DNA from 4 places in the Rummeliibacillus sp. G93 genome. Region 1 is predicted to be linked to each of the others. Evidence: riboswitches for the same ligand, from Rfam matches in the RefSeq annotation. Region 1 holds a riboswitch; each other region holds the start of a gene.
What was found. A riboswitch is a leader RNA that binds a small molecule or an ion and turns the genes downstream of it on or off. The one in region 1 is predicted to bind S-adenosylmethionine.

Region 1 (4,217 bases):
GTCACCTTATTTAATTACTGAACGATTTTTGTGAGGAAAGTTTTCTAATGTTCCTCATCTTAAAATAGGCTAGAGATGGTTAGGTGATCATGAGCCTTGGACATGTGAAAACTGTGAGAAATAGGAAGAGAATGATATAATTAAGTAAAATATTAATTAAAAGGATTGAAAAATGGATATAATAACAAATTTTTTTGAAAAGTGGCTAATGCTGCTAAACTTTAATTCTAATATAATACATAATACGGCTCTAATCTTACTCTACCTCCGTTTATTATATTTGCCTATCAAGATGATTTATATAGTAGCGAAGAAGAGAAACGAAGAAACTGAGCCTTTTTCAATAATTAAGATTTTTAAAAAATTAATTATTGTACTGTTCTTTAATTTTCTACTTGGTTCGGCCTTACTCAAGTTCCTGCAGCCAAATTATCTAGCCAATTGGATACCAACAGGTTGGCGGTCTGATTACATTCTGTTAACAGTGATTGCTGCCTTAGTTATCCTATCATTATTTATTTTTATACCTCGCCAAATTTATCAATTGAAGAAAAAAGAACAAACCTTAGGTAAAATGTTCTTGAAATTCAGCTCGTTTTTAATAACGGTGTTTTTCGTTTTTTCATGCCTGTTATGGGGGTTTAATGGACTTTTCGCACCCAAAAGAATTGAACTAGAATCACCTGTTGTACTCTTCGATTTAAAAGAAAAGCCAATATCGGTCGTTAAAATAAGTAAAACTACACCCAATGGAACAGAAAATGGAATAACCACCAACTTTAAAGGTTTCTTAATGAGTGCTATTGATCTTCATACTGGTAAAAAGCTGTGGAGTAGGATCTCTACTTGGCAAGAATACTTAGTAGGAGAGACTAGCGAGGGACTGTTGGTGTTAAATAATAAAAAGAAAACCCTTTATTTTATAGATCCAAAAACAGGGAAAAAGCAAGCAGACGAAAAAGACTTTCTGAATAAATTCCCTGTATTAGAAGATAATTTAAGCTACATGTATACTGACTATTCTATTAAAGGTCTAAATAAAGTCTATCTTTACGGCTTAGATGGTCGTTATTTTAAGTTAAATTTAGCTACGAACGAAATAAAAGAAGATCCGAGTTATGCTGATAAAATACGTACTTTACCAGTAGGATGGGATGAGAGTGTAGCAGGTGTTGAAAAACGAAGCGAGAAAATAAAAAAACTTTACCCCGAGCTAATGGGCGTAAGGCTAGTTGAAAGTAAGCCTGTTGAAAAGCAGCTCATTGTTTATCAGAAAAAGCGCAACGATAATCGGCAGACCTTAGCCTTACTTGATCTTACAAAACAAGACTTGATTTGGGAGCAACTTTTAGATGCTCCACTTGAGAATGCCACCACTTCATTAGAAGTATTCGCTGACACAAAGTTTGTCTATGCTTGGACGGGACGTTATCAATATAAAATCAACAACGAAACAGGGAAAGTAGTGTATCAGTATGATTATAAGCTTGGAAAATAATTAATAAACGAAACTACTAAAGTCTCTTTCTTGTACTTTGTTTACTATAAACTATCTATAAAAGCCGATGAAATTCTACTTAGCTGTAAAATTTCATCGGCTTTTAAATTGGAAAGAGTATTTTTCCTCTTTTATTTGTAAATTTCATATCCACTAGTAATCAAAAAAGAAAATAAACATAAACCTAAACAACCCAATGCAACACCCATAAAAATAAATGTTACTGTAAAATTTTTATTCATTGATCGGAAGAAATTAAATAAGGTAATGACTAAACAAATGATAAAGAAAGAAGTCCAATAAGGTAGCAAGGTACGAGTAGGACCTAAAATAAGAAAGTTAAGAAGAAATACAAAGCTTACAAGCAAAAAAACAGTCAGTATTTTTTTCATAGAATTACTCCTTTGTAAAATATGGGTAATAACACTTTATCAAAATTTTCTAAAATATATAATGATTATTAGAGAAATAATCATTGAAAATAGATAAAAATAATAAATATATAAACCTCGTTAGTCTATGTAAATAATAAAAGAAACATCAATAAGAAAAATAAAAATCTTTTAAAATATTATTTTATATTGACTATTCAAAAATGACCATGTATAGTAAAAATCAATCAAATAATCATTTTTCTTATCCAGAGAAGCGGAGGGACTGGCCCTGTGAAGCTTCGGCAACGGACATATGCACCGTGCCAATTCCAGCAAGCGATTAAGCTTGGAAGATAAGAACACGTATTTGTACATATGAAGCCATATGTCTTTGTGTCCTTCTTCTTCCATGGAGAAGGATTTTTTTATGGCAAAATTAATTTGAAAGGGGGAATTAAAAACACAGTTTAGCAGATGTACCACTTATACTTAATTAAATATTGCCCTTATCAAGAGAGGTGGAGGGACTGGCCCTTTGAAACCTCGGCAGCGGACATTTTTGCACCGTGCCAATTCCAGCAAGCGATTAAGCTTGGAAGATAAGAAGACGTTACCGTACATATGAAGTCATATGTCTTACTGTCCTTCTTCTTCCATGGAGAAGGACTTTTTTGTTGAAAAAATCGGAAGGAGATTGAACGGATGATAGAATTCCAAAATGTTTCTAAAGTGTATAACAGCGGAGGAAAGGAGATACGTGCATTAAATTCGATTAATTTAAAAGTTAATAAAGGTGAAATATTTGGCGTAGTCGGCTTCAGTGGTGCAGGAAAAAGCTCCTTAATTCGTTGTGTAAATTCACTAGAAAAACCTACTTCCGGAAAAGTCATAGTAGACGGTCATGACTTAACAACCATTAGCAAAAAGCGAATTCGCGAAGTAAAGAAAAGCATTGGTATGGTATTTCAACACTTTAATTTGCTCAATTCCAAAACAGTATATGCAAATGTAGCCATGCCGCTCATTTTAAGTAAAGTTCCTAAGGATCAAATCAAACAAAGGGTTTCAGAATTACTTGAATTCGTTGGTTTAGGTGACAAAGCTCAAGTCTATCCTGATCAACTATCCGGCGGCCAGAAACAACGCGTAGGCATAGCGCGCGCTTTAGCAACACAGCCTTCAATTCTACTTTGTGATGAAGCGACCTCTGCTCTAGATCCACAGACAACTGGTTCCATATTGGAACTCTTGAAGAAGATTAACAAAGAGTATGGGATTACGATTTTAATGATCACGCATGAAATGGCTGTCATTCGAGAAATATGCGACAGAGTGGCAGTGATGGAAGCGGGGAAAGTGATAGAAGAAGGAACAGTATTTGATATCTTTTCCGCACCGAAAACTAACACTGCTCAAAACTTTGTTAGTACCGTAATGCATGATCAAATTCCACCATCAATACTCAATATGATGGAACGCAAGCAAGCACTAAATCATATTTTCCATATTACGTTTGTCGGCGAGTCTACAGGAAGTCCTTTTTTATCACAGTTATCTAAAATTCTCGATGTGGAAATCAATGTGCTATTCGGCAATATTACCGAACTGCAAGGTATTCCTTTTGGCAAACTGATTGTTGAAATCCAAGGAGCCGATACGGAAGTGAAACGAGCATTATCATATATGCAAGCTCAACAAATTCTTTACAAGGAAGTGGTAGCACATGCTAGTTAATTCTGAACAAATCATTGAAGCGCTCATTCAAACTATTCAAATGGTTGGTTTTTCATTTATCTTTTCAATCATTATCGGCCTTCCGCTAGGCATCCTGTTATTTGTCACTCGTAAAGGACAGATCATTGAGAACCTTCCAGTATTCACGGTTTTAAATGCAGTGATCAATGTTTTCCGATCTGTGCCCTTTATTATTTTGCTCGTAGCCATCATCCCAGTTACCCGGCTCATTGTCGGAACATCTATTGGAACATCTGCAGCTATTGTTCCACTAGTCTTCTACGCAGGCCCTTACATTGCTCGATTAGTTGAAAGCTCGCTACTAGAGGTTGATAAAGGTGTTTTAGAGGCGGCAGATGCTATGGGGGCTACTCCATTTCAGACAATTTTCAGGTTTTTACTGCCTGAGGCTCTTAGTTCACTTATTGTGAATTTTACCATCGCGACAATTGGTCTGATTGGAGCATCGGCTATGGCAGGAACCGTAGGCGGCGGTGGTATTGGCGACTTAGCCATAACGTTCGGCTATCAACGTTTTGATACGACCACCATGCTAATTACCGTAGCCATACTAATTGTTTTGGTTCAGGGGCTACAGTCATTTGGCAACA
Region 2 (4,217 bases), 130 kb from region 1:
TGATTGGCAAGTTCTTCATCAAACTTTTGGCTGTCTGCTAAGACATCATTTGTGAGTAAGGATTTAAAATCTGGATTGTCATTGCTTAAGAAAACTTGATCAACATAAGCTGCTACAGCTTTCTTGGCATTCTCTGAATCATTTTTATACTTCGACGGATCCACTGATACTACTAACTCTTTATGTTTCTCACCTTTGTCATCATAAATGCGCGGTTGATAATGAAGCTCATACTTTTCTTCTTTATTGACAGGGTAAAAGAGGTCACCACTCGCTTTTTTCTCAGGAGAGATACTTCCTGATAGTTCTTTAAAAGATTCTTCATCCGGTGGATTTACATAGACAGAGTCAATTTTTTCATCATCTTTGCTACCATATAAACTAAAGTTTGAAGAATTTACTGGGATTTCATTTTTAGATTTATTTTGGACTGTCACATTTAATTTGAGATATGTTTTTTCATCGGTTTCATCATACTTGGTAATTGTTACATATTCTCCAGAATTAACTTTAAACGCAATATCACTCGCTTCGCTTCCAGATTTGTTTGTTTTTTTGCTGCTTCCACATGCCGCTAAGGCAAAGGTAAGAATAGCCAATAGGCTTAGCAGCCACAAATTCTTTCTGTTAATAGGAAACCCCTCCGTTTTCTTTTTAATTTGCTGAACCAAATGGTAACCAATCTTTCACAATAGAATCATCATTCTAAGGTATTCAACTGCAAAATTTTTGTGAAATGCTTATAAATAAGCAGTGAAAGGGTATGGATTCTTCTAGTTGCCGTATGTATTTGTTCGTATTCCGCCCCTTGAGAAAAGAGACTTTCACTCTCATGAAAGTCTCTTATACATGTCTTGCACGGATGTATGTGAGTAATAGAGAAGCACTAGCCTAGCCAGGATAGCGCTCTTCACTTGAAGAGGTATCCTTTGTATGATGGTTGTGTTTTTCATCTTCAACTTGTTGATTTAACTCCTCCATTGGGATGGGATCAACCGTTTGCATTTCAGGGTCTTTGTCGTAGATACTTTCTTTATCAGACTTTACTTCATCTGGTGTATCCAATGGTCCTTCTTTTAAATTTTCGGCTTTGTCATTTTCTTTCATTTTCATCATCCTTTCTTACTTTACATATAGCCTCAATTCAAAAAGTTAAACCATTTTTTAAACAGAATTCGGCAATTTTTGTGTGTAATCGGTAATAGTGGTGATCAGCTGATGGTTTCCTATAAAGGATAAAATGTATTACTTCTAAATTCTAGTTTTTCTTATAAAATAGTGTAAAATAGAGAAAAAAGAAACAGTACTAAAAACTCTATTTATACTAAAATACTCAGAGGTAGGTGAGTACAAATTGCCAATTTACAATAAATTAGTCCGAGATTTTATCCCGCAAATCATCGAAGGAAAAGGGAAAAAATGTATAGTTGAACAATTGAGTGAACAAGAGTTACTACAGAAAATGAAGCAAAAATTCATAGAGGAAGCCTATGAAGTACAAGAAGCAAAAAATAAGGAAGAGATGAAGGAAGAATTGGCAGACCTTTTGGAACTTATACATACAGCATTAGAAGTTTATAATATTTCATTGAAAGAATTGGAAGAATCACGTTTAGCTAAAGCTGAAAAAAGTGGACGTTTTTCAAAAGGTATTTATTTGGTTGAGGTGCAAGATGAGGAGAATATATAGTTGATTTAAAATCAAATTTAAAAATTTTTAAAAAACATTGACAATTCTATTTATTGCGTTATTATATATTTATACAAACTTAATATGTTGATTTTCTTATCTAGAGAGGTGGAGGGACTGGCCCTTTGAAGCCTCGGCAGCGGACTATTAAAGTACTGTGCCAATTCCAGTAGCGTAAAGCTAGCAGATAAGAGGAGCGTTTTTTTCGTATGGTATTCCAACCCTCTTCTTATTCATTGAGAAGAGGGTTTTTTCTATTTAGAGGATAGAAGAGTTGGAGTCAATTAGTCAATTAACTAAATGAAACTAAGGGAGAGATTTTGATGACAAAGACGTTAGTAAAAGCACCATTTAGAGCTGATCATGTAGGTAGTTTATTAAGACCAGAAAGCATTCACCAAGCACGTAAGGACTATCAAGAAGGTAACATATCCGCAGAACAATTACATCAGATTGAGACGGAAGAGATCAAAAAAGCGGTGGATAAACAGATTGATGTTGGTTTACAAGCAGTAACTGATGGTGAGTTTCGACGTAGATTTTGGCATACAGATTTTCTTGAACATTTAAACGGTGTTGAAGGATATATCCCAGAACACGGCTTCAAATTTAAAGGAGAAGAAACAGAAAAATATGATGTTCGTAATAACGGAAAGATTTCTTTCAACTCAAATCATCCGCATATTCAAGATTTTCTAGAGTTCAAAGAAATTGTAGGAGATCGGGCAATTCCAAAACAAACGATACCTAGCCCAAACCAATTATTCAATGCTGGCATAAGAAACCTTGACATCTATCCAGATATCGAGGAATATGCGAGTGATATTATCCAAACTTACCGGGATGCAATCCAGGCCTTCTATGAAGCAGGTTGTCGTTATTTGCAGTTGGATGATGTCTATATTGCGGGACTGAATGCTGAGAATATCCCATTTAACGACAGTGGATATTCACGTGAAGAATTGATTAACCTTGCGCTTCGGGTAGCAAATGGAGTGTTAGAAGGCAAACCGGAAGATTTAATAGTAACTACCCATTTATGCCGGGGGAATTATCGTTCAAAATGGGCGTTTGAAGGAAGTTATGCTAAAATTGCTCCAACTTTGTTCGTAAATGAAAAAGTGGACGGATTTTTCTTAGAATATGATGACAATCGGTCTGGCGACTTCACACCACTATCCTATATTCCAAAGGGCGGGCCGCAGGTAGTTCTGGGAGTATTTACTTCAAAATTCGGCGAGTTGGAAGACAAGGAAAACATCAAAGCTCGTGTAGAAGAGGCAACACAATTTGTACCACTCGAGCAGCTATGTATCAGCCCACAGTGTGGATTCGCTTCAACCCATCATGGTAATATTCTAACGGAAGAAGAACAATGGGCAAAATTAAAGTTTATTGTTGATATATCAAAAGAGATTTGGGGATAAGAGAGTGGGAACAGCTAGTAAAGCTGTTCCTTATTTTGATTCATAGAGGATTTACTGATTTAGCTTGGAGTCTAATTCAATTTTAGGGTTAATACTTTTTAAAGTAGCTAAAAATTGCAGCTGCTCCTTTGGAGATACAAGTGCCATTTTATTGTTTGCGTCATAAATGATCTCCAATCGATCTATTGAAAGGGCAGGGGCAGCAAGCAAATTTTTGGTTTTAGCAATTGTTTTAATCTCTTTGATAGGAACGTTCTTTTTGAAGGGGCCATTTCGAATAATCAGGTAGCTTTGATTAACTTTATATCCTGTACAAAACCAACCCCATATGAGCAAAATTGCTAACGGAACAGTAAAAACAAGGACTACATAATCTCTTCCTGCAACAAGAGGTGCGAAACAAGCAATGATTGTACCCCAATATAAAGGGTATTGCCATAAATCTTTTTTAGATGGGTAATACATCTTGTTAAATCCTTTCGCTAATTTATTTTTAAAACATTCATATATGGAAATTAATTCTTTATATTACTTTATCAAATGCAGACCCGCATTTCATTCTATTTTAGTTCCAATAATATGAAAATTCTTTGCATTCCCTTATACTAATAGAAAGAAAGGTATATACAATACATGGGGGTGTCCAAATTGAAAACACGTGTTACAGAGATTCTTGGAATTAAGTATCCCATTGTCCAAGGTGGTCTTGCTTATTTGGCTTACGCCGATTTATGCGCTGCGGTTTCAAATGCTGGCGGGCTAGGACAGATTACAGCCGCTACTTTGGGATCTAAGGAAAAGCTTCGAGATGAAATCCGAAAAGTGCGCACATTAACAGATCGTCCTTTTGGCGTCAACTTCGCTATTTCAAAACATCAAAATGCATATGAAGAGCTTTTAGAAACCGCAATTGAAGAGAAAGTACCTGCTATTTCTATTACAGGTGGTAATCCAGCACCAGTGTTAAAACGCGTTAAAAATGAAGATATTCGCACTCTAGTCTTGGTTTCAGGAGTAAGGCAAGCTCAGAAAGCGGAAGAACTAGGAGCAGATATATTGATGGCAGTTGGTCAAGAAGGTGGCGGCCATTTAGGACGCGA
Region 3 (4,217 bases), 1.4 Mb from region 1:
TCGTTTTTATAACAGGAACGCCGCCTGCAACTGTTGCCTCAAAACCTACCTGCACTCCATGTTTCGCTGCTTTTTCCTGAAGTGATTTGCCATGCTTAGAAAACATCACTTTATTAGCGGTGATAACGTTGCATCCCTTTTCAATAAGGCGGTCAAGGTATTGATATGCAGGTTCCTCTCCTACAATTGCTTCGAAAACAACATCAAGATTCGAAATATCCAGGATTTCCTCTATTTGATTTGTCAGCATCTCTTTAGCAGCATGAGGACGTGGCTTATTCGGATTGCTGACGAGGACTTTTGCTACTTCTAGGTCGACATCTAGCATCTGTTTCAATTGACTGCGCTTTTCTGTTAATATGCGATAGACCCCCTGGCCAACTGTACCAAAACCTAATATAGCAACCTTTACCTTTTTCAAAAAACCGCCTCCATTGTCTTATACTGAATTAATCTACATACTGATGATTTTAGCTTACACAGAGTATGTTTACAAGATAAATCCTCCTACAAAAGACATGTGTGTACCTGGAGTGTTCATTTAAATCAAAATGAAAAGAGTGAAAAGACAATCCATCACTCTTTTCTTTATTTATTTAAAAAATTTTTTAGGAAATGCTGCTACTTCCCTGAGGCGAAGCGAAACTCATTAACAAATTATTTTGCTGCAACTTTTGGGCTTACCTTTGTGAATGCTTCTTCTAGTGCAGAGATGATATCATCGATTGCTTCTAACCCAATAGATAAGCGAATTAATTCCTCTTGCACGCCTGATTTTTTCAACTCTTCACTGTTTAATTGTTGATGAGTTGTTGAGGCCGGATGAATAATCAATGAGCGGGCATCTCCTACATTTGCCACGTGACAGAACAATTCGACATTGTCGATAAATTCGCGTCCAGCATCTCTGCCTCCTTTAATTCCAAATGTAAGAACAGAGCCATAGCCATTCTTTAGATACTTTTTAGCAAGAGGAGCGAATTCACTATCAGAGAAGCCATTGTATCCTACCCATTCCACCTGAGGATGCTGACGTAAGTATTCAGCTACCTTTCTAGCATTTTCATTATGATAAGGCACACGAAGATGCAGTGTTTCAAGACCTTGCAATAGTTGGAAGGCAGCATCTGGGCTAAGCGTTGGCCCAAAGTCGCGCAGCAATTGTACGCGCAGGCGTGTAGCGAAAGCTGCATTACTCACATCAATGCCATAGCGGATGCCATGATAGGATTCATCTCTTTCTGTATAGTCAGGGAATTTGCCTCGTGTCCAATCAAACTTGCCTGCATCCACCACCACGCCAGCGATTGTTGTACCGTGCCCGCCAATCCACTTAGTCGCAGAGTGAATCACAATATCAGCGCCATATTCAATAGGACTACATCCAATCGGTGAGGCAAATGTATTGTCGATGATTAGAGGGATTTCGTGTCGATGGGCAATATCCGCAATACTTTCGATATCTGCTACTGAAAGACTAGGATTACCAATCGTTTCAACATAAATCGCTTTTGTATTTTTTTGGATTGCCCCTTCAAAATCTTCAAGCTTCCGTTCATCTACAAATGTAGTATTGATTCCGTATCGCGGCAAAGTATTAGCAAATAAATTGTACGTTCCTCCATACACACTCGCAGCTGAAACTATATGATCACCAGCACGCGCTATATTTAAAATAGAAAATGAAATGGCCGCCATGCCTGATGATAGAGCAACCGCTGCTGTTCCACCTTCAAGCAAGGCTACTCGTTTTTCAAAGACATCAACAGTTGGATTCATGATTCGAGAATAAATATTGCCTGGCTCTTCCAAGGCGAATAATTTCCGTGCATGCTCTGTATCATTAAATCTATAGGCTGTTGTTCGGTATATTGGCACCCCAATTGCACCAGTTGTAGGATCAGGCGTTTGGCCACCACGTACTGCTAAAGTCTCTTTACGAAATTCTGTCATTCTAATTCCCCCTAATATAGTTTGAGATGGAAAGCTGAGGTGTGGCAAGGATTTTTCCAAAAGAAAAACCCTTCTTCACATAAGAAGAGGGTCATTAGCATTTTCCTCCCCTTATCTGTCAGATTCGCAATAAAGAATCTGTAGGAATTAGCACCATGTAAGATAACTTACTGGTTGCCGGGCATCGCAGGGCCTTTCCCTCCGCCACTCTTGATAAAGGTAATTTATTCTGTTCCATCTTGTTGTTGTAAGTATAGGTATTGCATTTTAAAAAGTCAATACTATTTTTTGATATTTCTAAATATTACATACAAGCGGATTCGTTTCGCTAGTCATTTCCTACAATTTCTCCTATAGTTAATTAGAGAAATCCACAAAATAGGAGTTGTTCTACAGATGGTTAAAGATTTATTGCGTAGCCATTCATCAGTTCGAAAATATACAGGTGAAGAGATACCAAGAGAGGTTGTACGAGATTTAATTGAAACAGCACAAATGGCTGCTACCTCACATTTCATCCAAGCATACAGTGTCATCTGGGTAACTGATGCCGACAAAAAGAAAAAATTAGGCGAGCTCTCTAACAATGAGTTCCAATTCAAAACAGCGGGTGCTTCTTTCTTATTCTGCGTTGACTTCAAGCGTTTGGAGGCTGCCGGCAAAAAGCAAGGTGTAGAAATTGTGGCTGATTCTGCTGAAAACCTTCTTGCAGGCGTAGCCGACGTAGCACTATTTGCACAAAACTTTGTTATTGCTGCTGAATCAGAAGGATACGGCATTTGTTATATTGGCGGTGCACGCAATAACCCAGCTGATATCAGTGAATTATTCAATCTGCCTGAACACGTTTTTCCTATGTTCGCCATGACGATCGGAAAACCGACGAAAAGAAATGAAACAAAACCAAGACTTCCACTGGATGCCGTGCTACATGAAAATAGTTATGATGAAGAAAAATACGATACATTACTTGATGAATATGATGCGACATTAGAAGAATACTACCAACATCGTTCATCGAATCAAAAAATGTCGAATTGGACAAAACAAATGGCTGATTTCTTAGTGGAACAGCGTCGTCCATTTATCAAAGACTTCCTTGCATCCAAAGGATTTACTTGGAAATAGAAAAACGCTCTATAAGGTTTTTGGCTTTTGCCTGCCTTATAGAGCTTTTTTAATTATTTTTCTTCGATTCCCTCTATAACCATTTCTTTTACTGGTAAAAAGACTTCGCTTGAATTCACATATTTCAGCTTCACCGTGTCGCCTTCTTTCAGATAGACTGCGAGAGGAGCCACTTCTGAACTCACAATATAATTTTCTTTATTATCTAGCAAGAAGGAAACAGTTGTGAAATCCCCATTCTTTTCTTTATAAACGCGGACTACTTTTCCTTGAGTTTCTTTTTCTTCTGCTGCAGATGTTCCTTTTAGCGAACTGTTGCCAATTCGGGAGATAATTGTTTTATATTGCCGTAGTGCTTCATTTGGAGTTGCAGCAGATACTGAAAGTTCAGGCCTTGCTGCAGACACAATCGAGTAATTTTGTAGGAAGCCATTGGAATCTAATACTGGCACAAGCCAGCTAGCTTCACCGTAAAAATTGTAGATAATCGGCATAGAAGCACGCCATTTTTTCTCGATGAATTTTTTTTCAATGATTTGAATAGCACCCTGCGAATCCATATAGGATTCTTCTTTATTGCCTGTATAGTACGTTGCATGACCTGTACGCGCGTCTGTTAAAGAGTAGCCAAGCATAGAATCTACGCCTTTTTTCGGACTTCTAAAATCAGTGAAGTAAAACATTGTTCCATTCTCATCAAAGACAGGGCTGACATTCGCTTCTGTCCCTTCATCTGATGGCAATTTCACATCTTTCTTGCCGACTAGACTATTCCAAAAACCATGCACATATTTGCCGAAATATTCATTTTGTCGGCTTACTGCTTCGGGAGAGATCGCTCCGTCAATAAAGGCAGGTATTTTATCTAATGTATACGTTTTAGAAGCGCCTGTTTTTACATCTACCATAACAATGCCCTTTGGATCAAAGCCATTACGCGCAGAAATGAATTTTCCATACGTTCTGATATAATATGGCTTGCCGTCATCGTCTACTTCCAATTGTGGATCGCCATAAAAAATTTCTTTTGGATTAGCAAGTCTCATATGGCGTTCGACATTATTGTTAAAATAGCCAGAAGCTGTATAAACCATTTCTGATTTAACGAACTTTGGATTGTTAGATGAATCGGTTGC
Region 4 (4,217 bases), 640 kb from region 1:
GTAACAATCGGTCATCAAGTGACACTACATAGCTGCCATGTAAAAAAAGGTGCGCTTATTGGTATGGCATCAATTGTTTTAGACGGCGCAGAAATTGGCGAGGGAGCATTCATCGGGGCAGGGAGCCTTGTGACACAAGGAAAAGTAATACCTCCGAATACAATGGCTTTCGGCCGACCAGCTAAAGTAGTACGGGAATTAACTGATGAAGATAAAAAAGACATGGTCCGCATTATCAACGAATATCATGAAAAGGGCCAGTTCTATAAATCTGTCCAACAAAATTCAGAAAGATAATAAAAAGATGGCTTCTCTCAAAAGGGAGGCCATCTTTTTACTTTTTATTCTTCTTGTTCCTCTCCATTGCCATTGCCTTTGAGTGACTTACCATATTGTCTGTCACGTATTTCCTTTGATAGCGCGAAAGAGGTGTATAAGACAAAAATAATCCCTAGCCAATAATATCCCTTTTCGACAAGGTCCCAGTCTGTATTCCAAACACTTATCATCCCTATTCCAAATGAAGCAATCGTTGATAAATAACAAAGGAGCAAATATTCTTTTGTTACTTTAATTCCGTCATGCCGATCGCGAATTGTCTTTACAAGTGAAAAAGCAGAAAAAGTAATCCACCCCAACAAAATAGTATAGAATCCTCGCTCAACAAGTTGCCAATCTGTATTCCAAATCGCAACTAAGACAAAACCAAAGCCGGTTAAAAAAGCAGCCCATGTGAGAAAAAAGAATTCATTTGTTTTCAACCATCTCTCCTCCTTGAACTTCTTATTAACTTATTCAAAGAGAGAAAAGGTTATGAACCGAAAATGTATCAAGCTTTTACTTTGCCTTCATTTTATTTTTAAAGAATAGTTTGTTCACAACCTATCAAGATTAATGGAGAATAAAAACCAAAAACCCTATCACAAATGTGACAGGGTTCTCATAAGAATCAGCTTATCGCTTAGGAGGAAAAACCTCCATAGCAAGAAACTCTATTTATTTAAATTTAGCTTTCAATTCTTCAGCTTTATCTGTATTTTCCCAAGGTACATTTAAATCAACACGACCGAAGTGTCCGTAAGCCGCTGTTTGTTTATAGATTGGACGGCGAAGATCAAGCATTTTGATAATGCCTGCAGGACGCAAATCAAATGTCTCACGAACGGCTTCTACTAATTTGCTTTCTGTGACCTTTCCTGTACCAAAAGTATCTACAGAAATAGAAACTGGCTGAGCTACTCCGATTGCATAAGCTAACTGAACTTCTGCGCGCTCTGCTAAGCCTGCAGCTACAATATTTTTAGCTACATAACGAGCTGCATATGCTCCAGATCGGTCTACTTTTGTTGCATCTTTCCCTGAGAATGCACCGCCGCCATGACGCGCATACCCACCGTATGTGTCAACGATGATTTTGCGTCCTGTAAGACCTGCATCCCCTTTTGGTCCACCAATTACAAAGCGGCCTGTTGGGTTAATGAAGTATTTTGTGTTTTCATCCAGTAATTCAGCTGGCACTACATTATTGATTACTGTTGATTTAAGATCTTGTTGAATTTGTTCTAATGTTACATCTTCATCATGTTGAGTTGAGATAACAATTGTATCCACACGTACTGGATGGTTGTTTTCATCATACTCAATTGTTACTTGTGTTTTTCCATCCGGACGCAAGTATGCAAGTTGACCTGTCTTGCGAACCTCTGTTAAACGGCGTGCCAATTTGTGAGCTAAGCTGATTGGAAGCGGCATTAACTCAGGTGTTTCATTGCAAGCATAGCCGAACATCAACCCTTGGTCCCCTGCACCAATTGCTTCGATATCTGCATCTGACATTTTGCCTTCACGAGCTTCCAGTGCTTGGTCTACACCTTGTGCAATATCCGGTGATTGTTCACCAATTGCTACAAGTACTGCTAGGTTTTCTGCATCGAAACCGTATTTACCGCGTGTGTAACCAATTTCAGCTACTGTATCTCTTACAATTCCTTTGATGTCAACATATGTTGAAGTCGTCACTTCTCCTGCAACAAGGACAAGGCCTGTTGTGACAGTTGTTTCACATGCAACTCGCGCATTCGGGTCTTTTGCAATAATGGCATCTAAAATGGCATCCGAAATTTGGTCACAAATTTTATCTGGATGTCCTTCTGTTACGCTTTCTGAAGTAAATAATCTTCTGTTAGTCATTTGGTTGGTTTCCTCCTAAATCAACGAGATCCTCTCGAAAGTGATACGGTACTCATTACCCATGTCCGTTTAAATGGATTAAACGCCAAGCTTTAGCTGCTTTTTAAACACGAGGATATAGAAAGTGCCCTTACATACATGCTATATATTAATATGAAACAAAATCAATTTGCCTCAATTTTTACACAAAAAAACCTTTCGCTCATTCGCACAATGAGGAAAGGATATGTTTCGTAAGCACCTTTCACTCTTATCGTTCAAGGAATATTCCTTGCATCAGATTAGCACCAGCGCATTTAACACTTGATAAAATGCAGGTTGCCGGGTTTCTTAGGGCCTGACCCTCCACCAGCTCGGGATAAGAGTATCCGTTCTATAGCATATAGTAAGCGAATTGAACAAGAAAGTCAAATTTTCGATAAAAAATAAAGAAAAAAGTTGATTTTTGATGAATTTTGTTGTGTGATGTAGTTAAGCGTTTTCGTAAAGTAAATTAATGAATTAATTTATATAGAAAACTTTTAAAAAATAACGAGTTATTAGTATAGACTAATACGCTTAATGTGTTATACTAATTCTCGAAAAGATTAATACTCACCCACTTAGCAAGGGTAATAATATAAAAAGGATGGTACGTACACAGATGAATTCAGTAGAAATTGCGAATGAACTGAATGATTTATTACAAGGGCGCAATATTTTAGAACAGCTTTCAGTTCCACAATTAGTGGAAAAAGCAACTTCACGTGGAGAGGCAATCTTAACGGTAGATGGTGCTGTTCGCGCAGTAACTGGCAAATATACAGGACGTTCTCCTAAAGATAAATTTATGGTAGAAGAAGAATCCTCTAAAGACAAAATTGATTGGGGTAAAATCAATCAACCTATTTCTTCAGAAGTTTTCGATTCATTATATACGAAAGTAGTAGACTATTTAAAAGAAAAAGAAGAAATTTTTGTTTTCAAAGGATTTGCGGGTGCTGACCCTTCATCCCGTCTTGGCATTCGTGTTGTGAACGAATTCGCATGGCATAATTTATTTGCACATCAATTATTCATCCGCCCTACAGCTGAAGAATTAGAAGAACATGAAGCAGATTTCACTATTGTTTCTGCTCCTACCTTTAAAGCTGATCCAGCAGTAGACGGAACATCTTCTGAAACATTCATTCTCGTATCTCTAGAAAAACGCATTATTTTAATCGGCGGCACAGAATATGCTGGCGAAATGAAAAAATCAATCTTCGGCATTATGAATTACCTATTACCACAACAAGGTATTCTGTCTATGCACTGCTCTGCAAATGTTGGTGAATCAGGCGATGTAGCATTATTCTTCGGCCTATCCGGTACAGGTAAAACGACTTTATCTGCTGACAGCAATCGCAAATTAATTGGTGATGATGAGCACGGCTGGTCAGACAATGGAGTATTCAATATAGAAGGAGGCTGCTACGCGAAAACAGTCAACCTTTCTGCTGAAAAAGAACCAGAAATCTATAATGCTATCAAATTTGGCACAGTGCTTGAGAATGTAACAATCGATCCAGAAACACGCATACCTGACTATGATGATACTACATTAACTCAAAATACACGTGCTGCATACCCAATCCAAAATATCGAAAATATTGCAAGTCCATCTGTTGGTGGTCACCCTAAAACAATTATTTTCTTAACAGCTGATGCGTTTGGCGTATTGCCTCCAATCAGTAAATTAACGAAAGAGCAAGCGATGTATCATTTCTTATCTGGCTTCACTTCCAAAATTCCTGGAACAGAACGCGGTGTCGTAGAACCAGAACCAGTATTCTCTACATGCTTTGGCGCTCCATTCTTCCCACTACATGCTTCTGTATACGCAGAAATGTTGGGTGAGAAAATCGATGCTCATGAAGCTAATGTATTCTTAGTTAATACAGGCTGGACTGGCGGCAGCTATGGTGAAGGCAGCCGTATGAAACTTTCTTATACTCGTACAATGGTTCGCGCTGCAATCGACGGCAAGCTAGACAATGTATTCACAG

Region 2: another riboswitch for S-adenosylmethionine. It lies ahead of M2M59_RS08690 (5-methyltetrahydropteroyltriglutamate--homocysteine S-methyltransferase); the one in region 1 lies ahead of M2M59_RS08050 (methionine ABC transporter ATP-binding protein).
Region 3: another riboswitch for S-adenosylmethionine. It lies ahead of M2M59_RS00935 (O-acetylhomoserine aminocarboxypropyltransferase/cysteine synthase family protein); the one in region 1 lies ahead of M2M59_RS08050 (methionine ABC transporter ATP-binding protein).
Region 4: another riboswitch for S-adenosylmethionine. It lies ahead of metK (methionine adenosyltransferase); the one in region 1 lies ahead of M2M59_RS08050 (methionine ABC transporter ATP-binding protein).

The regions. Positions count from the first base shown of each region.
Region 1 covers NZ_CP097314.1:1,619,233-1,623,449, forward strand. Annotated here, with positions in the region: gene M2M59_RS08040 (PA2928 family protein) at 173-1,498, shown strand; gene M2M59_RS08045 (hypothetical protein) at 1,630-1,890, opposite strand; SAM riboswitch class I at 2,132-2,232, shown strand; SAM riboswitch class I at 2,376-2,478, shown strand; gene M2M59_RS08050 (methionine ABC transporter ATP-binding protein) at 2,575-3,606, shown strand; gene M2M59_RS08055 (methionine ABC transporter permease) at 3,596-4,217, shown strand, end outside.
Region 2 covers NZ_CP097314.1:1,748,660-1,752,876, reverse strand. Annotated here, with positions in the region: gene M2M59_RS08705 (DUF5105 domain-containing protein) at 1-599, opposite strand, end outside; gene M2M59_RS08700 (hypothetical protein) at 892-1,107, opposite strand; gene M2M59_RS08695 (nucleoside triphosphate pyrophosphohydrolase) at 1,355-1,690, shown strand; SAM riboswitch class I at 1,784-1,884, shown strand; gene M2M59_RS08690 (5-methyltetrahydropteroyltriglutamate--homocysteine S-methyltransferase) at 2,014-3,117, shown strand; gene M2M59_RS08685 (PH domain-containing protein) at 3,169-3,582, opposite strand; gene M2M59_RS08680 (NAD(P)H-dependent flavin oxidoreductase) at 3,766-4,217, shown strand, end outside.
Region 3 covers NZ_CP097314.1:171,602-175,818, reverse strand. Annotated here, with positions in the region: gene M2M59_RS00940 (homoserine dehydrogenase) at 1-421, opposite strand, end outside; gene M2M59_RS00935 (O-acetylhomoserine aminocarboxypropyltransferase/cysteine synthase family protein) at 658-1,953, opposite strand; SAM riboswitch class I at 2,062-2,173, opposite strand; gene nfsA (oxygen-insensitive NADPH nitroreductase) at 2,350-3,081, shown strand; gene M2M59_RS00925 (hypothetical protein) at 3,135-4,217, opposite strand, start outside.
Region 4 covers NZ_CP097314.1:2,258,602-2,262,818, forward strand. Annotated here, with positions in the region: gene M2M59_RS11235 (gamma carbonic anhydrase) at 1-297, shown strand, start outside; gene M2M59_RS11240 (YiaA/YiaB family inner membrane protein) at 342-761, opposite strand; gene metK (methionine adenosyltransferase) at 997-2,190, opposite strand; SAM riboswitch class I at 2,438-2,555, opposite strand; gene pckA (phosphoenolpyruvate carboxykinase (ATP)) at 2,834-4,217, shown strand, end outside.